Regions from separate parts of the Cytobacillus oceanisediminis genome, predicted to be linked through region 4. Evidence: riboswitches for the same ligand, from Rfam matches in the RefSeq annotation. Region 4 holds a riboswitch; each other region holds the start of a gene.
What was found. Region 4 has a riboswitch for S-adenosylmethionine ahead of IRB79_RS24895 (methionine ABC transporter ATP-binding protein). Riboswitches for the same ligand answer to the same signal wherever they lie in the genome.
Positions count from the first base shown of each region.

Region 1: it holds a riboswitch for S-adenosylmethionine, as region 4 does, so the genes downstream of both, IRB79_RS13785 (methionine biosynthesis PLP-dependent protein) here and IRB79_RS24895 (methionine ABC transporter ATP-binding protein) in region 4, are expected to answer to the same signal.
Region 2: it holds a riboswitch for S-adenosylmethionine, as region 4 does, so the genes downstream of both, metK (methionine adenosyltransferase) here and IRB79_RS24895 (methionine ABC transporter ATP-binding protein) in region 4, are expected to answer to the same signal.
Region 3: it holds a riboswitch for S-adenosylmethionine, as region 4 does, so the genes downstream of both, IRB79_RS25485 (methionine ABC transporter ATP-binding protein) here and IRB79_RS24895 (methionine ABC transporter ATP-binding protein) in region 4, are expected to answer to the same signal.

Region 1 is NZ_CP065511.1:2,718,743-2,724,358, forward strand. It holds gene sucA (2-oxoglutarate dehydrogenase E1 component) at 1-2,628, opposite strand, end outside; gene IRB79_RS13775 (hypothetical protein) at 2,962-3,201, opposite strand; gene IRB79_RS13780 (H-type small acid-soluble spore protein) at 3,365-3,544, shown strand; SAM riboswitch class I at 3,745-3,862, shown strand; gene IRB79_RS13785 (methionine biosynthesis PLP-dependent protein) at 3,938-5,050, shown strand; gene metC (cystathionine beta-lyase) at 5,047-5,616, shown strand, end outside.
Region 2 is NZ_CP065511.1:4,728,274-4,733,889, reverse strand. It holds gene pckA (phosphoenolpyruvate carboxykinase (ATP)) at 1-1,200, opposite strand, end outside; gene IRB79_RS23680 (thiol-disulfide oxidoreductase DCC family protein) at 1,419-1,793, shown strand; SAM riboswitch class I at 1,899-2,014, shown strand; gene metK (methionine adenosyltransferase) at 2,332-3,528, shown strand; gene asnB (asparagine synthase (glutamine-hydrolyzing)) at 3,872-5,616, shown strand, end outside.
Region 3 is NZ_CP065511.1:5,046,171-5,051,786, forward strand. It holds gene IRB79_RS25475 (MetQ/NlpA family ABC transporter substrate-binding protein) at 1-722, opposite strand, end outside; gene IRB79_RS25480 (methionine ABC transporter permease) at 741-1,340, opposite strand; gene IRB79_RS25485 (methionine ABC transporter ATP-binding protein) at 1,381-2,412, opposite strand; SAM riboswitch class I at 2,521-2,621, opposite strand; SAM riboswitch class I at 2,721-2,819, opposite strand; gene IRB79_RS25490 (DMT family transporter) at 2,893-3,807, opposite strand; gene IRB79_RS25495 (MocR-like pyridoxine biosynthesis transcription factor PdxR) at 3,939-5,363, shown strand; gene IRB79_RS25500 (PAS domain S-box protein) at 5,491-5,616, shown strand, end outside.
Region 4 is NZ_CP065511.1:4,929,135-4,934,750, reverse strand. It holds gene IRB79_RS24910 (MFS transporter) at 1-719, shown strand, start outside; gene IRB79_RS24905 (hypothetical protein) at 862-1,200, shown strand; SAM riboswitch class I at 1,252-1,353, shown strand; gene IRB79_RS24900 (O-acetylhomoserine aminocarboxypropyltransferase/cysteine synthase family protein) at 1,440-2,756, shown strand; SAM riboswitch class I at 2,896-2,999, shown strand; gene IRB79_RS24895 (methionine ABC transporter ATP-binding protein) at 3,154-4,179, shown strand; gene IRB79_RS24890 (methionine ABC transporter permease) at 4,172-4,840, shown strand; gene IRB79_RS24885 (MetQ/NlpA family ABC transporter substrate-binding protein) at 4,853-5,616, shown strand, end outside.

The DNA.
Region 1 (5,616 bases), 2.2 Mb from region 4:
TTCCACATTCGGATAGCGCGTTAAAATTTCTTTAATTTGATCCATTGGGAACGGATAGATTTCTTCCACACGTAAAATATGGAACCAATCCTGATCCTGGTAGTTTTTCAGGTTTTCGGATAAATCAATTGTGATTTTACCTGTTCCAAGAATGATGCGTTTAACTTTTTCGTGATTTTGACCAAGGCCAGGCTGTTCCATAACAGACTTGAATTCTCCTTCGCTCAATTCCAGTCCATTTGAAGCGACATTCGGATTGCGCAGCAGACTCTTAGGAGACATGATCACTAACGGGCGAACTTCCTCTTTTCCGAGAATGGCAGCCTGTCTTCTTAAGATATGGAAGTACTGTGCTGAAGAAGAAAGATTGGCAACTGTCCAGTTGTTTTCTGCTGCAAGAGTCAGGAATCTTTCCAGGCGTGCACTTGAATGTTCAGGTCCCTGTCCTTCATAGCCATGTGGAAGAAGCATGACAAGACCTGATTTTTGGCCCCATTTCGCACGGCCAGCAGCAATAAACTGATCAAACATTACCTGTGCCGCATTGGCAAAATCACCATACTGAGCTTCCCATAGAACAAGTGTTTCCGGAGCGAATACATTATATCCATATTCAAAGCCTACGACAGCAGCTTCAGATAATGGGCTATTATGCACAGCGAAAGATGCCTTGGCAGTTGAAAGCTTGTGCAAAGGTGAATACGCTTTTCCAGTTGTATGATCGTGCAGAACAACGTTTCTTTGTGCAAATGTACCTCTCTCGGAATCCTGGCCAGTCAGTCTGACAGGGGTACCATCAGATAAAATGGTTGCAAAAGCCAGTGTTTCGGCAAGTCCCCAATCAATCTTGCCGTCTCCTTCAAGCGCTTCCAATCTGCGCTGTAAAATTTTGCCGAGTTTATCAAACACTTTGAAATCCTCTGGCCATTTTAATAATTCTTCGTTAATTTGCTTTAATTTATCGACAGACACAGCTGTTTTAATTTTTGGCAGACCCTTTTCGACTGTTTCAGGTGGATTGGTTAACTCCGCCTCTTTCTTTTCATTTGGCACTTTTTCATAGGCAGCCTTCATTTTTTCCAGTACTTCATGATGAATGCCTTCTGCTTCCTCTTTGGAAATGATCTTTTCATTTAGAAGCTTATCAGCATACAGCGCTTTCACGGTTGGTCGCTTGCGAATAATGTTATACATAAGAGGATTAGTCGTCATAGGCTCGTCCATCTCGTTGTGCCCAAATCTGCGGTATCCGATTAAGTCGATAAGGAAATCTTTTTGGAATTTAGCACGATATTCACAAGCAATTCTTGCCGCTGCGACTACTGCTTCAGGTTCATCTGCATTCACATGAAGAATTGGCATTTCATACCCTTTGGCAAGATCACTTGCATATCTGGTAGAACGTGAATCATGTGATTCTGTTGTGAAACCAATTGTGTTATTGGCAATGATATGGATTGAACCGCCCGTATTATAGCCAGTCAGCTGCCCTAGGTTCAGTGTTTCTGCTACAATTCCCTGTCCTGGGAATGCTGCGTCTCCATGAATGATAATGGCTAAAGCAGCTTTTGGATCTACTTCAGGATAACCGGCCTTTGTTCTATTATCCTGTGAAGCTCTGGTGTAGCCCTCAACCAGTGAACCTACAAATTCAAGATGGCTCGGATTGTTTGCTAATGTCAGTCTGGCTATGGTCGTATTCTCATCTTTGATCTGTTTATCAAGACCAAGGTGATATTTAACGTCGCCTGTCCAGCCATAATTAATTCCGATAGATCCTTCGGAAGGAACCAATTCTTTATTTGGCGCATGCTGGAATTCCGCGAAGATCATTTCATACGGCTTTCCAAGCACATGTGCAAGAACATTTAACCTTCCGCGGTGGGCCATGCCGATATTAATCGTTTTGGCTCCATCAGAAACGGATTCAGAAACAATTTCATCCAGTAAAGGAACCATTGTATCAAGACCCTCAATTGAGAATCTTTTCTGTCCAACGAATGTTTTATGAAGGAACTTTTCAAATTCCTCAACTTCAGTCAGTCTTCTTAAAACTTTCAGTTTTTCCGCCTTCTGCATTGACAGTTTGTGGCTGTTGGCCCCTATTTTACGGCGAAGCCAGTCTTTTTCGTTTTCATCAAATATATGCTGGAATTCAAACGCAATTGGTCCCATATAAGCGCTTTTCAGGAATTCAATTGCTTCAAGTCCGTTGCGTAATGGATATGTGGCGTCTTTAGTAATGACCCCAGCAGGAATCTCTTTTAAATCATTTTCAGTTAAGCCATATTTGCTCAGTTCGAATAATGCACTTTCAGATTTATTGTTACCCAGCGGATAAATATCTGCAGCCAAGTGGCCATATGTGCGGATATTATCAGCAAGGCGAATTGCAGCAAGTGTTTTTTCAAGCTGTCCGGCATTCATTGGCTGATTTGCTGATGAAGCCATTTGCGGAGTTCCTTCACTCGCTAGAGGGGAACCATTTCTTTCAAAGTAGTCTTTCATTTCAGGATCGATAGAAGATGGATCCTCTAAGTATCTTTCATATAGTTCAATAACGTAGCCAAGGTTGGGGCCATGAAATCCTTGTTCAAAAGGTCCCTCACCATTCGATGGCTTTTTCATGGAAAATTACCTCCATAACTGTTTTTAAGTAAATAATTCAAATTCATTTTTCTCCCCTGAAAATACAATACCCATCTATAAGTTGCATTAACGTTTTATTTTTACGAATAATAATATTTTTCAGAGGATAAAACGTTTCCACAGTTATTCTAACACGGAAAATCTAGTTGTACAAAGATAAAAACATGAATATAGTGGAAAACTATTAAAAATTTTTTTAGTAATTACTTATTCTAATAAAATGTTTTGTTAAATGTTAAACAATTATAAATAAGAAATAACTGGGTGGTTTTTATAAGAGGCAAAAATAAAAAGCCGAAGTGCTGTTCGGCTTTAAAAAGTCTCAACTAAGTTAATATAGATTTGTTTGACTGCATTCGAATTTTTTCTGTTTTCTTTTAGGGAAGATTCAATTGCTTCTCTCGTTTCCACAGGAAAATCAAAATGGCCGCAAGTTGTACATTTTTCGAACATGGAACCAGAAACATTTACTTCAATGCCATCCATGGTCTGGAATACAGCTGGTCCTTCGGATTCCGCAAACCGGTGGCGGCAGTGGCTATGTTCTCGCATATTAGCTTCCCTCCAAGAGAAATTTCATTTGCCTTTATTATAAAACAAATATTCTGAACTTTAAAGCGATCCACTTCTAACATTTTATGCCAAGATTTTTCCAAAGAATAATTTGTGTAATTTTAAGGCACATTAAAATTATTCAAATTCAGGAGGTTTTTCCATGAATATTGGCAGAGCAAAAGAGATTGCTGAGTCTGCTGAAATGTACAGTGTTACTTTCAATGGCATCCCGATCATCATTCAGCATGTAGATGAGCAGACTAAGACAGCACGTATATACACAAAAGCAGATTCTGAAAAAGAAATGGATGTGCCGGTTAACGATTTGATTGAAGAATGAATACTTTAAAGAAACTTTCCAGAATGTGATGGAAAGTTTTTTTTTTCAAAATCCTCCTCATTCCCCCTTAAAAACGGACGCTTAGGGCAAAAGGACTCAAGACATCTGAGTGGATATTTTTTATAACATAAAATATTCAAAAAAGTGTTGACGATTAGCGGTTTACTGTAGTAAAGTTTAGAGAAAATTTAATATTTGATTTCTTATCCAGAGAGGTCGAGGGTAAGGCCCGACGACGCCTCAGCAACCAGCAATCATTTTTTTTGATTGAAAAGGTGCTAATTCCTGCAAGTTTCTTAAAAACTTGAAAGATAAGAAGAATGGCTGATCACATTAAAAAGTCTTCTTCTTATAGAAGGCTTTTTTTATTTTTTCTAAGGAGTGGTTACAAGCATGTATAAAATTGACACCAGATTAGCGCAAATCGGAAACAGGAGTGAGTCAGCAACAGGTGCAGTCAATCCGCCTGTATATTTTTCCACGGCATATCGCCATGAAGGCATTGGCCAGTCAACTGGCTTTGACTATAGCAGAACAGGCAATCCCACCCGCCAGCTGCTTGAAAAGGCAATCGCCGATCTGGAAGAAGGCGATCAAGGCTATGCCTGCAGTTCTGGAATGGCTGCAATTCTTACTATACTGTCTCTTTTTAAATCCGGAGATGAATGGATTGTATCCAAGGATTTATATGGCGGTACATATCGTCTGCTAGAACAGGGCTTCAAGAAGTGGGGACTTCAGAGCAAATATGTAAATACCAGCAATCCCGAAGATGTTGAAAATTTAATCACGGAAAAGACCAAGGCAATATTTCTGGAGACTCCAACTAATCCTCTGATGGAACAGACTGACATTCAATTGATAGCAGACATTGCCCAAAAGCATAATATCCTCCTTATCGTTGATAACACGTTTTATACCCCTCTCCTTCAGCAGCCGTTAAAGCTTGGAGCTGATATTGTCATCCATAGTGCAACAAAGTATCTTGGCGGGCATAATGATGTCCTTGCAGGATTAATTGTTGCAAAGGGCAAAGAGTTATGTGAGGCACTGGCTATGAACCACAATGCCGCAGGGGCTGTCCTTAGCCCTTTTGATTCATGGCTGTTGATCAGAGGCATGAAGACACTCTCTCTCCGCATGGAACGGCATGGAGAAAATGCGAAGGAATTAGCAGAATTTTTATCGGGCCACGATGCAGTAACCGATGTCCTTTATCCTGGCAAGGGAGGCATGATATCTTTCCGAATCAAGGATGAATCCTGGGTGAATCCATTTCTGCAGAGCCTCTCCCTTATCTCCTTTGCTGAAAGCCTTGGCGGAGTCGAGAGTTTCATAACTTATCCAGCAACACAGACACATGCGGACATCCCTGAAGAAATCCGCATTGAAACCGGTGTCTGTAATAGGCTTCTGCGTTTCTCGGTTGGAATCGAAAATGCAGAAGATTTGAAGGCGGATCTTGAACATGCTTTTGCAAAGGTTGTTAAGGAGGCAGTACGATGAGCTCGAACTACACATTCCAAACGAAATTGCTTCACAATAATCAAAAATTCGACCCGGAAACAGGAGCTGTCAGTGTACCGATCCAGCATGCCTCCACTTTCCATCAAAAAGATATTGATGCGTTCGGAAAATATGATTACAGCCGCAGCCTGAATCCAACAAGGGAAGCACTTGAAGAGGTCATCGCGGAGCTTGAAGAAGGTATTAGAGGGTTTGCCTTTTCTTCTGGAATGGCTGCCATTTCTACAGCATTCCTCCTCTTATCACAGGGAGATCATGTTGTCATTACAGAAGACGTATATGGCGGAACCTATCGCATGACAACAGAAGTCCTGTCCCGTTTTGGCATTGAGCACACATTTGTTGATATGACAAATCTTGAAGAAGTAAAAGAAGCAATTCGTCCCAACACAAAGGTTTTCTATGTAGAGACTCCTTCCAACCCGCTGCTGAAAGTGACAGATATAAAGGCCATTAGTTCACTTGCAAGACAGCATGGAGCCCTGACATTTGTGGATAATACATTCCTGACCCCTGCCCTTCAAAAACCTCTCACTTTAGGTGCA
Region 2 (5,616 bases), 200 kb from region 4:
CGGAAGGAAAGGTGATCCAAAGCAAGTTGAGAACGTTGCCTGCGGTGAAGTAATGCCGCGCTCAGTTCCTGCAAGCTTGGAAGTATAGCCGCTTAAGAAATGGTACATTGCCTGCTCTTTTGATAGTTTAGAGATTGGAGGCAATACGCCAAATGCGTCAGCTGTTAAAAATACGATTGTATTAGGATGTCCGGCAATGCTTGGGTCAACGATATTATCGATGGCCTGAAGCTGGTATGCCGCACGTGTATTTTCAGTTAAAGTGCTGTCATCGTAATCAGCAACCCGAGTTTCGCTGTTTACCACCACATTTTCCAATACAGCCCCAAAGCGGATAGCATCAAAAATTTGCGGTTCTTTCTCACGGGATAAGTTAATGCATTTCGCATAGCAGCCGCCTTCAATATTGAATACACCATTTGCAGACCAGCCATGCTCGTCATCACCAATCAGCTTGCGGTTAGGGTCTGCAGATAAGGTTGTTTTCCCTGTTCCGGATAAGCCGAAGAATAAAGCGACATCTCCTTCGCGGCCAACGTTCGCGGAGCAGTGCATCGGAAGAATCCCGTTTTCTGGAAGCATGTAGTTCATAACAGAGAAAATGGACTTTTTCATTTCGCCTGCATATTCAGTACCGCCGATTAAAACAGTGCGGCGCTCGAATGAAATGATGATGAATGTTTCGGACTTTGTGCCGTCAACTGCAGGGTCTGCTTTGAAATTAGGTGCAGAAATGACTGTGAACTCTGATTGATGATCCAATAGCTCGTCTTCTGCCGGACGAATGAATAACTGATGTGCGAAAAGATTGTGCCAGGCATATTCATTAATTACCTGGATTGGCATGCGGTGCTTTTTATCGGCACCTGCGAAGCCTTTGAAAACAAATACTTCTTCTTTTTCTTTTAAGTAGTTGATTACTTTATTATAAAGATTAGAGAATGCTTCTTCAGAAATAGGCTGGTTTACGCTGCCCCAGTCCATTTTATCTTTATTTGATGCTTCTTCAACAATGTATTTATCTTTAGGAGAACGTCCTGTATACTTTCCTGTAGTAGCGCGTACGGCACCAGTAGAGGTAAGGGACCCTTCATTGCGGTTTAATACTTTTTCCACAAGCTGAGGAACAGATAATTGCACTTGAATGTTGCTGCCATTTAGTAATTCGCTCAATTCGTTTGATATGCTTACAGAGTTCATCTGATGAATACCTTCCTTTTTCCCGATTTTTTTATGAAAGTGATTACATCTCGAAATTAGTATAACACATTAAAATGATTAGTCTATACTATTACGAAACTTTTTTATTCATGATATAAAAATGTCATAATTGGACAAGTAATCCACTTAAATCACCTTATAACTTGTATATGTTAATATAGAAGAAAGTGTTAATTTTAACATGGGACTGATCTAAAATGAAGACAATTGCCCTCTATGATGGAACTTGTTCCTTATGCAAGGAAACAAAGAAGATTTTTAAAAAACTCGATTGGCTGAATAAAGTGGAATGGATTTCTCTGCAGGAGTATGAAAAAATCCCGAATTCTCTCTCATTTTCAAGACATGATTTGCGCAGAGAGCTTCATATTATTACTCCATCGGGTGGCGTGAAAAAGGGTTATTCTGCAGTAAGGAGGCTGCTGTTCCTCTTTCCTGCATCCTTTTTAATTAGCCTCCTTTTATATCTCCCATTGACGCCAATACTGGGCGATCCGATCTACAAATGGATTGCTAAAAACAGGCATAAATTTCTAAAGAAAAAATGTGATGACGGAAGCTGTTCGCTGTAAGTATGGAGCATAATTTTCAATGCTGAAATTTTACTCTGAAAAATAATGAAAACTTGTTGACATGATTCGCTAAAATACGGTATGATTCAACCTTGAACGGATACTCTCTTATCCCGAGCTGGTGGAGGGACAGGCCCTATGAAACCCAGCAACCTGCTAAAGGCAATTATCAGCAAAGGTGCTAACCTGACGCAAGGACGTAATTCCTTGAACGATAAGAGTGAAAGGCGCGAATCGATTTGCTTTCAACCTTTTCACTAATGAGAAGGTTTTTTATTTTGCAATGAAATGAACGGCTTTTGGAATGTACTATTTATGTGAGTTTTTAGCAGCTTGCAGAGATGCATAAGAAAAAATGGATGCCTGGCTTTCTGGCCAGCGCTGCCTATTTTTCTAATAAAAACTCCATGTTTATTTCATACTACTAAGGGAATGAGTTCCGTATCAAACAGAGATCCATGAAATGACAGGGAAAAGTATTTCCGCTTCCCCATTTCTTAATTCTCGCTCAATTTTCTATTTATAAGGAGGAAGCCAGATGTCAACAAAGCGTCGTTTGTTTACTTCTGAATCAGTTACTGAAGGTCATCCGGATAAAATCTGTGACCAAATTTCTGATGCAATCTTAGATGCGATTTTAGCTAAAGATGCGAATGCCCGTGTTGCTGCAGAGACTTCTGTAACAACTGGACTTGTATTAGTTGCAGGTGAAATCACAACATCTACATACGTAGATATTCCAAAAATCGTTCGTGAAACGGTAAAAGAAATCGGTTATACCCGTGCTAAATATGGTTTCGATTCCGAAACTTGTGCAGTATTAACTTCCATTGATGAGCAGTCTGCAGATATTGCAATGGGTGTTGACCAGGCCCTTGAAGCACGCGAAGGACAAATGAGCGATCAGGAAATCGAAGCAATTGGTGCAGGAGACCAGGGCTTAATGTTCGGTTTTGCCTGCAACGAAACGAAAGAGCTTATGCCTCTTCCGATTTCTTTAGCACATAAACTTTCCCGCCGCCTGACTGAAGTTCGTAAAGAAGAAATCCTTCCTTACCTTCGTCCAGACGGAAAAACTCAGGTAACGGTTGAGTATGATGAAAATGACAAGCCTGTCCGCATTGACACAATTGTTATTTCTACTCAGCATCACCCTGAGATCAGCCTGGAGCAAATCCAGCGCAACCTGAAGGAACATGTTATTAACCCGGTTGTTCCCAAAGAACTAATCGATGAGAATACTAAGTACTTCATCAACCCAACAGGACGTTTCGTTATCGGAGGACCTCAAGGGGATGCAGGCCTGACTGGACGCAAAATCATTGTTGATACTTACGGCGGATATGCCCGTCATGGCGGAGGCGCGTTCTCCGGTAAGGATCCTACAAAGGTTGACCGCTCTGCTGCTTATGCTGCTCGTTATGTAGCGAAGAACCTTGTAGCAGCCGGCTTAGCTGAAAAAGTTGAAGTTCAGCTTGCTTATGCGATCGGTGTGGCACAGCCTGTATCGATTTCTGTTGATACATTCGGAACAGGCAAAGTGGGCGAAGATGTACTAGTTGATCTAGTAAGAAAGCATTTTGATCTTCGTCCTGCAGGAATTATTAACATGCTTGGCCTTCGCCGCCCAATTTACAAGCAGACAGCTGCTTACGGACATTTCGGACGTACAGATGTTGATCTTCCTTGGGAGCGTACAGATAAGGCAGAAATTCTTCGTTCTGAAGCTGAATAGAAAAGCGGAAGCTCTTTGGCCATCCCCGATACTTTAAGGGGGAGACAATAATATAAAAAGCGGGAGTTGCATTAATCATGTAACTCCCGCTTTCTTTTTTGCGTCATTATACATATAGGATGTTTATTCACTTTTCGGTCTTTATGCTCTTTAGTCGTTTATAATTATATGTTATCGTTTAAACTTCGGATAATGGCTTAATTTTCCGCGCATATTTTTTTTATAATCCACGTGCTAATTATAAATGATTAGTGGTAGTATTATAGGGTATGTTTTCTAAGACAAAGAGCCGTTAAGGCTATATCTAAATATCGAGAAAAGAATGGAGTAGGTGACGTACATAATGTGTGGTTTTATTGGTTGTGTACATGAAAAAGCACAAAATTACCGTGACGCAGATAAAGAACAATTCCAAAATATGAATGATATCATCACCCATCGGGGTCCGGATGATTCAGGATACTATTTTGATGATCATATTCAATTCGGCTTCCGCCGGTTGAGCATTATCGATATTGAAAGCGGACACCAGCCGCTGACTTACGAGAATGAGCGTTATTGGATTATCTTTAATGGTGAAATCTATAACTATGTGGAACTTCGTGAAGAACTTCTCAAAGCAGGCTTAAGCTTTGAAACAAGCTCCGATACAGAAGTCATAATTGCCCTTTACAGCCATATGAAAGAAAAGGCTGTTGAAAAATTGCGCGGTATGTTTGCGTTTGTCATTTGGGATAAACAGGAGCAGTCCCTATATGGAGCCAGAGATCCGTTTGGGATTAAGCCTTTCTTTTATTACGATAAGGGGGACCGCACGTTCTTTGGATCAGAGAAGAAGAGCATTCTATTGGCGCTTCAGAATGATGTATTAAACTATGACTCCCTCCAGCATTATTTGACATATCAGTTTGTGCCTGAGCCAAACACCATGTCAGAGGGAATCCATAAGCTTGAGCCTGGTCATTATTTTACTAAAAAAATCGGAGCTCCGATGGATATTAAGCGTTATTGGAAAGCTGCTTTCCATCCAGTGCAGAAGTCAGAAGCCGATTTTACGAAAGAAATAAGAGATGTTTTATTCGACTCAGTCAAAATGCATATGCGTGCCGATGTTCCGGTAGGTTCATTCCTTTCAGGCGGAATCGATTCTTCCATCATTGCTTCCATTGCGAAAGAATTCCATCCTGCCATTAAAACATTCTCTGTTGGCTTCGAACGCAATGGCTTCAGCGAGGTGGATGTAGCGAAAGAAACAGCAGAAAAGCTGGGTGTCGAAAACATCAGCTACATCATTACTCCTGAGGAATACATGAATGAGATTCCGAGAATCATGTGGCATATGGACGATCCGCTTGCTGATCCAGCTTGTGTGCCCCTTTATTTTGTGGCAAGAGAAGCACGGAAGCATGTAACGGTTGTACTTTCAGGTGAGGGAGCCGATGAGCTATTTGGCGGCTATAATATTTACCGTGAACCACAATCCCTGGAAGTCTTCAATAAAATTCCTGCCATCGGCAAAAAGCTTCTTCGCATGATTGCAAATATGATGCCAGAGGGAATGAAGGGGAAAAGTTTTATCGAACGCGGTGTCACGCCAATGGAAGAGCGCTACATTGGAAACGCAAAAATGTTTACAGAGCAAGAGAAACGCGGCCTGCTTCATGTTTATAAAGACCGCTTAAATTATACGGATATCACTAAACCGCTATATGAAGAAAGCCACGGATATGATCCGGTTGACCGCATGCAGTATATCGACATTCATACTTGGATGCGCGGAGACATTCTATTGAAAGCGGACAAAATGACGATGGCTCATTCTCTCGAGCTTCGTGTTCCGTTCCTTGATAAAGAAGTGTTTGAAGTGGCTTCCAAAATTCCGACCAGCCTGAAAACGGCAAATGGCACTACGAAGTATATTCTTCGCAAAGCTGCTGAAGGAGTCGTTCCAGACCATGTGCTGAACCGTAAGAAGCTTGGATTCCCTGTGCCAATCCGCCACTGGCTGAAAGACGAGATGAATGAGTGGGCTAAAAATATTATCCGTGAAAGCAATGTGGATCACTTAATCAATAAAGATTATGTGTT
Region 3 (5,616 bases), 120 kb from region 4:
CTCTTAAGCGTTTTGTTATCCTTGTCTTCTGTTCTGACAGCAATGATATTTACATACGGAGTAGCGGTTTCGCTTTCAATAAAAACTGAATCCTTAGTTGGGTTAAAGCCTGCATCTACAGCAATTCCGTTATTGATTACAGAAGCAGAGACATCCGGAAGTGCACGCGGTGTCTGCGCTGATACCATTTCTACAAATTCAAGGTTCTTCGGATTTTCAACGATTTTATTCAAGTCCAGGTTTCCGTCATAGTCCTCGGACAATTTGATCAGCCCGGCTTCCTCCAGTAAAAGAAGGGCTCTTCCGCCATTTGAAGCATCATTTGGAATGGCAATTTTGCCGCCTTCCGGAATGTCTTCTACAGATTTTACTTTTTCAGAATAAAGACCCATTGGTGCTAATACAGTTGTCGCTATTGGGGTAAGATCCATATTATGCTCTTTAATAAAAGTGTCAAAATAAGCGACTGTTTGGAATGCATTCACATCAAGATCGCCTTCTGCAAGGGCAACGTTTGGCTGCACATAGTCAGAGAATGTCACAACTTCAATTTCAATGCCTTCCTTTTCAGCCTTTTCTGCAATAAAGTCCCAGATGCGTGTATCAGAACCGCTGACACCTAATTTAATTTTCTTTGTTTCTTCTCCGCCAGTCGTGCTTGAGCATGCTGCAGTGAACACAGCCAATGCTAAAATAATAAATGTTAAAAATAGTTTTTTCATGATGTATTTCCTCCTCATTTATCTTCTTCTGATTTTTTTGGATAAAATATTCCCGAATGACTGCAGGCCCTGAACCATGACAACTAAGATCGCAACGGTAATCAGCATGACTGTTGTATCGAATCGCTGGTAGCCGTAGGTAATGGCGAGGTCACCAAGCCCGCCGCCTCCGACTGCCCCGGCCATGGCTGATGCTCCGACCAATCCGATTGTCGCAATTGTAAAGCCTAATACCAGCGAACTGAGTGCTTCCGGAATCAAGAATTTAATAATTATCTGGCCCGGTGTTGCACCCATTGCTTCTGCAGCTTCTATGACTCCCGGATCTACCTCAAGCAATGAGTTTTCTATTAATCTTGCAATATAGGGCCCGGCATAAAATACCAGCGGCACTACGGCTGCAGCCGTACCAATCGATGTTCCGACAATAAGCCTGGTAATTGGGATAATGGCTACCATTAAAATGATGAAGGGAACAGATCTGAAAATATTAATAATGCTGTTTATGATGTTAAAAACAACGAGGTTTTCCAGCAGATGCCCTTTCCTTGTCACGACAAGCAATATGCCAAGCGGCAGTCCGATAACAGCTGAAAACAGCAATGAGAATGCCACCATTTGGACCGTTTCGATTAAGGCTTCTATGATTTTTTCCTGATTAACTAGCACGTGATGTCACTTCCTTTATTGAAACTTTTTCCTGGCTGATGTACTGAATAGCACGTCTGATTTCACTGTCCGGACCCTGGAATTCAACAATCAGGTTGCCAAAAGGTGTTCCCTGAAGTTCAGTAATATTTCCAAACAGGACGTTGAAGTCGATATTAAACTTTTTGGCAACCTGCGAGAGCAGCGGCTGTCCGGCAGAACTTCCAACAAAGTTGATTCTAAATACCTTTTGAAGCCCTTGCTGTCTTTCGATCACTTCTTTAATGGAGTCAGGTATTTGATCATTCATGACAGTGCTGACAAAGTTTTTCGCTGTTTGTGTATTTGGTGAGGAAAAGACATTAAAGACGGTTCCTTCTTCGATAATTTTTCCTGCCTCTATGACAGCGACACGATCACAGATCTCTCTGATTACAGACATTTCATGTGTAATGATCAGAATAGTAATGTTGTATTCTTTATTTATTTTTTTCAGCAGTTGCAGGATAGAGCTGGTTGTCTGCGGATCCAGAGCTGAAGTCGCTTCATCACATAATAGAATGGAAGGCTGGGTCGCCAGCGCCCTGGCAATTCCGATCCGCTGCTTTTGACCGCCTGACAGCTGATCGGGATAGCTGTTCGCCTTGTCTGCAAGCCCCACGAATTCTAATAGTTCTTGGACACGCTTTTTTATTTCATCCTTAGGGACCTTAGCCAGTGTGAGCGGCATCGCCACATTGGCAAACACTGTTTTCGAGTTTAAAAGGTTAAAATGCTGAAAGACCATCCCGATGTTTCTTTTCACTTCGCGAATTTCTCTTACAGATAAAGCCGTCAGATCATGTCCGCTGACAATGACCTTTCCTGAAGTCGGCTTCTCCAGCCAATTGACACAACGGATCAAAGAACTCTTTCCCGCACCGCTGAAGCCGATCACACCGAAAATCTCACCCTTATTAATCTTTAAGTCTATTCCATTTAAAGCAGCTACCTGCTGTCCTCCGCTTTCATAGACTTTCTTTAAATTCTGAAACTCTATCATTCAGCATCTCTCCTTTTCTAAAGTTATATCTTATTATTCCTATGCAAAAACTAAGAATTATATCCTGAAATTTACCCCTTCCATCAGAAGAGGTTTTTTGAAGTCCTCTCCTTATCTTTCAGGCTTTCGCCTGCTGGATTTGGCACAGTGCAGTCTGCCTGCTGCCGAAGCTTCATTGGGCCAGGTCCCTCTGCTTCTCTCGATAAGAATTATTCATATGTTTATGAATAGAATCCCGCTGTATTTTCCGGGTAAAACAAAAACCCTCTTCTAAAGAAAGAAGAGGGCAGCATTTATCAATGGTCCTCTCCTTATCTTTCAAGCAATGCTTGCTGGATTTGGCACGGTACACGCTGTCCGCTGCCGAGGTGTCATAGGGCCAGTCCCTCAACCTCTCTTGATAAGAAGATTTTTATTATTCGGTTGTTAATATGCTTATTACTTTACCACCATAAAGAAAAGGATGTCAATCATTATTTTTCAAATATTTTCACTTGGCCCATTTTCATAAATTTCTGTTACTTTAATAGAGCTATCTTTACGGTGAATAATCATCACACCTGCCAGAGCGATCATACCACCCGCAATGGATAACATAGCCGGCACCTCTCCCAGCCAAATCCACGCAATAACAAACGCTATTGCTGGTGTCAGGTAAAGAGAGCTTGTCGCTTCAGAAGCCCCTCCTACGGACGCAAGAAAAGCGAGGGCAATATATGGAATTACCGTTGGAAAAATCCCCAAATAGAGGACACTTAAAGTGGATTCGGCCGACGCATGAAAAATCTCATTACCAAGCCCAGGAAGATAAATCAGCATAAAACTAGTCCCTGCCCATACCGTATATGATGTAAATGACAAAAATCCGTATTTATTTAAATATTTAGTCTGAAACACGAAATAGATGCTTTCTGAAATGGAAGCAAGCAGGACGAATAAAATACCGGTTTGAATTTCAAGCCCGCCTCCTATACCAAGCGAAATAAGTGCGGCACCCGCAAAACTGACTGCGGAACCAGTCCACCTTACCCTTCCAAACCTTTCCCTTAAAAATAGAGCAGCCAAAGCAGCCGAAAAGATCGGAGTCATTGATACAATCAAGCTTGCCGGCCCGGCGCTTACTGTTTTTTCCCCAATGTTGAGTGCTGTATGATAAACCGTAAAACCAAGGAATCCAAGTATAAAAATAGCAGGAAGATCTTTTATATCCGGAAGACGCATCCTTGTCAGCAGTGCTAAGACACCAAGTGCAGCGGAACCTACTAAAAGTCTAAAAAGGGCAAGGTGCTCAGGGGAGTACGATTCAAGTCCAGCCCGAATTCCCGGGAATGCGGATGCCCAGAGAATGATGATAGAACTATGTGCCCCGATAATCATTAGTTTTTTATGAGCCAATTTCATCCCCCTTATCAACATTTCCAGCCATTATCTGTGCTGCTTTTCATGATAGTCAATAACTGATACAATGTCCTCAACCAATTAGGAAAGAATTTTACCAGCCAATTTTCATGAAGGCGGTTATATAGATGGATACAACACAATTGCCAAAATATCAGCAAGTTATTGAGACTATTAAAGAAAAGATTTCCAAAGGTGAATGGCCAATCGGAAGTAAAATTCCAAGCCAGCGGAAACTGGCTGAGGAGTTTGGAGTAAACCGAAGCACAATTATCACTGCTCTGGAAGAACTTGCTGCAGATGGACTAATAGAAGGGAAAACGGGGGTTGGCACTAAGGTTATTAATAATACATGGACTCTGCTCGCTTCAAGGCAGTCTGCCAACTGGAGTGAATATATCGATACAGGGATACACAGAGCCAGCGAAAAGATCGTTCAGGAAATTAATGACTTAGAAATGGATCCCACTTTTATACAGCTCAGCAAAGGAGAGCTTTCCCCTGAAATTTTCCCTGTGCAAACGATGAAGAAAGTTCTAAAGGAAGCTGCTGATGAATTGTGTGAACTCGGTTATGAGGAACCAAAGGGGTATTTGCCATTAAGACAGGCAGTCAGTGAGTATTTGGCAGCATACGGAATCTTCGCATCTCCTTCCTCCATACTTATTGTTTCTGGAGGGCTGCAAGCGCTGCAGCTTGTTTCACTCGGACTTGTGCAAAGAGGGGCACCCGTATTTCTGGAAAAGCCCTCTTACTTATATTCTTTACAGCTTTTCCGATCATCAGGCATGAATTTAAAAGGATTGCCAATGGATAAGGAGGGAATTATCACGAAAAGCATCTCTTTGAAGAAATACGAAAAAGGGAAATCCATTTTATACACGATTCCTTCCTATCATAATCCTACTGGAATTTTAATGACAGAAAAAAGACGGAGAGAACTGCTTGATGTATGCAGAACAGAACAGCTGCCAATTGTGGAAGACGATATTTACCGTGAGCTATGGCTTGATGAAGTGCCCCCTCCACCATTAAAAGCAATGGACAAAAACGGCCAGGTCCTTTATATGGGAAGCTTGTCGAAAACATTGAGTCCCGGACTTCGAATAGGCTGGGTAGCAGCACCTGAACCTGTTATCGACCGGCTTGCCGATCTTAAAATGCAGACTGACTATGGTTCAAGTTCACTTTCACAAAGGGTAGCTGAAAAATGGCTGTCCACCGGCCTCTATCAAAAGCATATGGAAAATGTACGTGAGCAGTTGAGAATTCGTCGTAATACTGCCCTAAATGCATTAGATGCTCACTTGTCCGGGATAGCAGAATGGAATTCTCCGGAAGGAGGTTTTTTTATATGGCTGAAAGTACCGTCTAATATTTCAATTCGAATCCTCTATCGGCAGGCTATTTCAAGAAAGCTGCTGATTAATCCCGGCAGCATATACAGTGACGGGCCGAATCATTTTATACGAATTTCATATGCTTATGCCTCTCTGGGGGAACTGCAGGAAGGTATATTCATCCTTGGAGAGGAAATTAGAAAGCTCCAATGAGAATAGTACCTAACAAGGTATCCTTTTCACAGTTGTTGGCATAGAGTGAAATTTATCCTATATGTCAATCTAAACATGTATTGTATAATGATGGAAAAGTGCCATTTTCCAAAAGGAGGGACAGAAAATGATTATGACCGAGAATCCTGCAGATTTATTCGCGGACAAAGTGGAAGCGAGGAATCTGCAGCTGGCCATTCAGCATTCCAGCGATGTGATTGCAAGAGTGACAAAAGAAGGCATTGCTTTATAT
Region 4 (5,616 bases):
GTGTTTTCTTCATAGCAGGCCTTGTCCCTATCTTGCGTTTCGCAGAAGCTCCCAAAGATAGAAACGATGTAAGAGGCTTAAAGGATTTTTCGCTCAAAAACCTTTCCGCTAAAAATGAAGGCGTCAAAATTATCGCCATGTTTGCTTTTGCGCAGCTGCTAATAGGAATTGGAGCAGGACTGGTTATCCCTTATCTGAATTTATACTTCGCAGACCGTTTTGAAGCTTCCAATTCAGCCATTGGCATTATTATTTCATTAGGGCAGGCTGCCACTGCTTTTGCTATGATTATCGGCCCGGTTGTGGTAAGGAAGGTGGGAGAAGTCAAAGCAGTTGTAATCCTGCAGCTCATGTCACTTCCTTTTCTGCTTTTAACTGCTTATACAGAGAATCTTTGGCTTGCTGCGATCGGCTTTTTGTTCCGGCAGGCATTAATGAATGCTGGAAATCCTATACAAATGTCGCTAATGATGTCTAAGGTAAATGATTCGATGAAAGGACTGGCAAACTCCGTCAATCAGATGGTTTTCAATCTGGGATGGGCTGTAATGGGGCCTGTTTCAACAGGAATCGTCATGAGATATGGAGATTATTGGGGATATGCACTCGTATTCACGATTACTGCTTCTTTATATTTGATCGGCTCTCTCTATTTTTTCTTTGTTTTCAGAAGCTATAATAAGACAAAAGCTGAAGCGCCTTCTGTAAAAATAGTATAATCTGACATATTTCTCGGGAAATGAAAGACAATGCCTAATAAACAGGCATTGTCTTTCTGTATTTGTCGAATGAAAAATAAAGGATTGAAGATCTTCCTTACTGAATATTAAAGATGATAGACCCATTAAAAGAGGTGAGGCTGTGAAGGATTTACCTGATGTATTTATCCGGGAATTAAAGGCTAAAGGGCATCTTGGATACTTTTTAAGAAAATCAAATTTCTCTTTGCTTATTAAGGCGGGAAATATAAGCATTCCTCTGATGGTTTCGAATGGGGAAATCCGGAAGGTAAGTCACACCAGCCATTTTGATGTGGAGATCTTGGGCTCTGATGAAGCTGTGCTGTCACTGATTTCAGGAGAGTTAAAGTTAAGAGATGCACTTTCCCAAAATAAAATAATGATGGATACCACCTTTAGAAAAAAATTGCTCCTCGAGTCTTTTTTCTGTTTAGGGAAAATTTCATATCACAATACTTGACCGTTTTTTTAATAGTATGATAATATCGTTTTAATATTAATTAACTGAATATTCTTATCAAGAGAGGCGGAGGGACTGGCCCAGCGAAGCCCGGCAACCGGTAAAGTACACGGTGCTAAATCCAGCAGAGCGGGATGCTCTGGTAGATAAGAAGAGACGATACAGCCCTCTTCTTATGAAGAGGGTTTTTTCAGCTCTTCGATAAGAAATACTAAAATTTTTATAGAGGAGAGAAAGCAATGACTGACAAACAAAAAAATTACCGTTTTGAAACAATTGGAGTGCATGGGGGACTGAAGCCTGACCCTGTAACTGGTGCAAGGGCGTTACCGATTTACCAGAATAATGCTTACCAGTTCAAGAATACAGATCACGCTGCAGATCTCTTTGCTCTTAAAGAGCCAGGATATATTTATAGCAGGATACATAACCCGACTGTAAGTGTATTTGAGGAAAGAGTGGCCTTGCTCGAAGGAGGAGTTGGTGCATTGGCTCTTGCAAGCGGACAGTCTGCCATTACTCTTGCCATATTAAACATAGCTGAAGCAGGCGATGAAATTGTTGCTGCGTCCAATTTATATGGCGGTACTTATAATTTGTTTGCAGTCACACTTCCCAAGTATGGAATTAAAGTGAAACTGGTCGATCCAAAAGATCCGGAAAATTTCCGTAACGCGATTTCAGATAAAACAAAGGCCATCTTTGCGGAAACGATTGGAAACCCGAGCTTAAAAATTCTGGATATTGAAAAGGTCGCAGCAATTGCACATGAGAATGGTGTGCCGCTTATTGTCGATAACACCTTTGCTACACCTTATCTTTGCAGGCCTATCGAACATGGTGCTGACATTGTTATACACTCTGCGACTAAATGGCTGCTCGGCAATGGAACAACAATGGGAGGAATTATTGTAGACGGCGGAAAATTTGACTGGAATTCCCCTAAGTTCCCGGGCTTTACAAAGCCGGATCCGAGCTACCATGATATTGTCTATAGCGAAGCAATTGGCGAGGCGGCTTATATTATCAAAGCACGCGTTCAGCTGTTAAGAGACTTAGGGCCTGCGATGAGTGCGCAAAGTGCATTTCAGTTTACATTGGGGCTTGAGACTTTGCATGTGAGAATGAAGGAACACATTGCCAATACAAAAAAAGTAGTGGAATACCTTGAGGCGCATCCAGCCGTTAATTGGGTGCTTTATCCAGGTCATGAAAGCCATCCGGACAAAGAATTGGCAAATAAATATTTGCCTAAAGGAGCAGGCGCTGTGGCTGTGTTTGGAATATCTGGCGGAAGAGAGGCTGGAGCCAAGCTAATCAATAACCTGCAGCTATGGGCACACGTGGCTAATGTAGGGGATGCAAAGAGCCTGATTATCCACCCTGCAAGCACCACTCACCAGCAGCTGGATGAAGAAGGTTTAAAAGCTGCAGGAGTGCCGGAAGATCTAATTCGGATTTCTATCGGAATCGAGAATGCGGAAGATTTGATTGAGGATCTGGAACAGGCAATAGAAGCAGCTGCAGGCATCACATCGCTTGCTGCAAAAGCATAAAGGAAAATTTACCATTCATTTTTTTCCGAAAGTTTAAAATTTCTTCGTTGACACCTTTTTGATGGCTATGATACGATAGCAAACGTAATTAAAAACTGCTAAATTTATTTAAAGCAATAATTGAATATAGAACGTTACGCTCTTATCAAGAGAGGTGGAGGGAAGTGCCCTATGAAGCCCGGCAACCGTCAATTAGTTGAAATGGTGCCAATTCACTCAAAGCATAGCTTTGACAGATGAGAGAAAGGACTTAATTTTTTAATGCCTTTCTGCTCATGTGCAGAAAGGCATTTTTGCTTTTAGCGCATGAAAGCTTATAAGGAGTAAAAAATAGGGGAATATGAGCAGTCTATTAATTATAATCTGTATCTTTCGATTAAAGAGGTGACATTTCACGTTGATTTCTATAAAAGATGTACAGAAGGTTTTCTCTTCAAAAAATGGCCAGGTAAAAGCAGTTGATGATGTAAACCTGGAGGTGAAAGAGGGAGAAATTTTCGGAGTTATCGGATATAGCGGTGCAGGTAAAAGTACCTTGATCCGCATGCTGAATGGGTTAGAGCTTCCTACCCAGGGCAGTGTAACAGTTGCAGGAAATGAAGTTTCAAAGATAAAGGGAAGCAAGCTAAGAAAAGCGCGTCAGGAAATAAGCATGATTTTCCAGCATTTCAACCTATTATGGTCGAGAACAGTAAGGGAGAATATCGCATTTCCGCTTGAAATCGCTGGTGTTTCACGGCAGGAAAGGCTGAAAAGGGTAGACGAACTCATTAAACTCGTTGGTCTTGAAGGAAGAGAAGATGCCTATCCTTCCCAGCTTAGCGGCGGTCAAAAGCAAAGAGTTGGAATTGCTAGAGCCCTTGCCAACAATCCGAAAGTACTGCTTTGTGATGAGGCGACATCTGCACTTGATCCGCAGACTACAGATTCCATTTTGGAGCTGCTTGTTGACATCAATGAGCGTCTGGGCTTAACAATTGTCCTAATTACTCATGAAATGCACGTTATCCGAAAAATCTGCCATCGGGTTGCTGTTATGGAAGGCGGCCGAATTGTTGAAATCGGTCCAGTATTGGATGTATTTAGAAACCCAAAAGCTTCAATTACAAAGCGTTTTGTACATCAGGTGACAGAGCCTGAAGAAACTAAGGAAACGATTGATCACCTGGTCGATTTGTATCCAAAAGGAAAAGTAGTGCAATTAGGGTTTGTCGGCGAATCAGCTGAACAGCCATTGATTACAAACCTGATCCGTAATTTCCAGGTAACCGTGAATATCCTTCAAGGGAAGATTTCCCAGACACAGAATGGTTCTTACGGTACTTTATTCATCCATGTTGATGGAGAAGCAGAGGAAGTTGCAAAAGCCATCGAATTTATTCATTCTCAGCAGGTGGGCGTGGAGGTGATTTCCAATGCTTAACGAATGGTTTCCAAATGTGAAGTGGGATTCCATGTGGGAAGCTACAATGGAAACCCTATATATGACAGCTATTTCTGTTCTCGCAACTTTTATTTTAGGTGCAATTCTGGGACTGCTGCTCTTCCTGACTTCCAAGGGTAACATTTGGGAAAACGCAGCAATTAATAAAATCATTTCCGCTTTCGTCAATATATTCCGCTCAATTCCGTTTATTATTTTGATCGTGTTATTGATTCCATTTACCAAGTTTCTTCTTGGAACAATGATCGGGGAAGATGCAGCACTGCCTGCATTAATTATTGGTGCTGCCCCGTTTTATGCCCGTATGGTTGAAATCGGCTTGAGGGAAATAGATAAGGGTGTAATTGAAGCGGCCAAGTCTATGGGCGCAAAAACAAGCACGATTATCTGGAAGGTTCTGCTTCCGGAATCAATGCCCGCCCTTGTTTCAGGAATTACCGTTACAGCCATCGCGCTGGTTGGCTACACAGCCATGGCCGGTGTTATCGGTGCTGGCGGACTTGGAAACCTTGCTTACCTGGAAGGATTCCAGAGGAGCCGCAGTGATGTGACGCTTATGGCGACTGTCATTATTCTAATCATAGTATTTATCATCCAGTTTATTGGAGATATCATAACAACAAAATTAGACAAACGTTAAGGAGAGATTCACATGAAAAAATGGTTATCACTTGCTCTTGCACTTGCAGTAGCACTTGTTCTTGCAGCTTGCGGAACTTCAGAAGAAGACGGCAATGCCGGTGAAGGCGGAGAAAGTAAAGAAAGCACAAAAATTACAGTAGGGGCTTCCAACGTACCTCACGCTGAAATTCTAGAAGAGGCAAAGCCATTACTTGAAGAAAAAGGCTTTGAACTTGATGTTGTGACATTCCAGGATTATGTATTGCCAAACCAGGCTCTTGAGTCTAAGGAGCTGGATGCAAACTATTTTCAGCACATTCCTTACCTTGAGTCACAGAAAGCCGAACATGGATATGATTTTACAAATGCAGGCGGAATTCATATTGAGCCAATCGGAGTATATTCCCAAAAGTATAAGAGCCTTGATGAACTTCCTGAGGGTGCATCAATCATCATGAGCAACTCAGTAGCAGACCATGGCCGTATTCTCTCCATGCTTGAAGCAGAGGGACTTATTACTTTAAATGAAGATGCAGAAAAAACGGAAGCAACTCTGGAAGATATTAAAGACAATCCTAAAAAGTTAAAGTTTGATACTGAATATGAAGCATCACTTCTTCCTCAAATCTACAATAATGGAGAAGGGGATGCAGTCCTGATCAACTCCAATTATGCAATTGATGCCGGATTGAATCCTCTTGAAGATTCAATTGCTATCGAAGACAAAGATTCACCATACGTAAATGTAATTGCAGTCCGCACAGGTGATGAAGGAAAAGAAGGAATTAAAGCTCT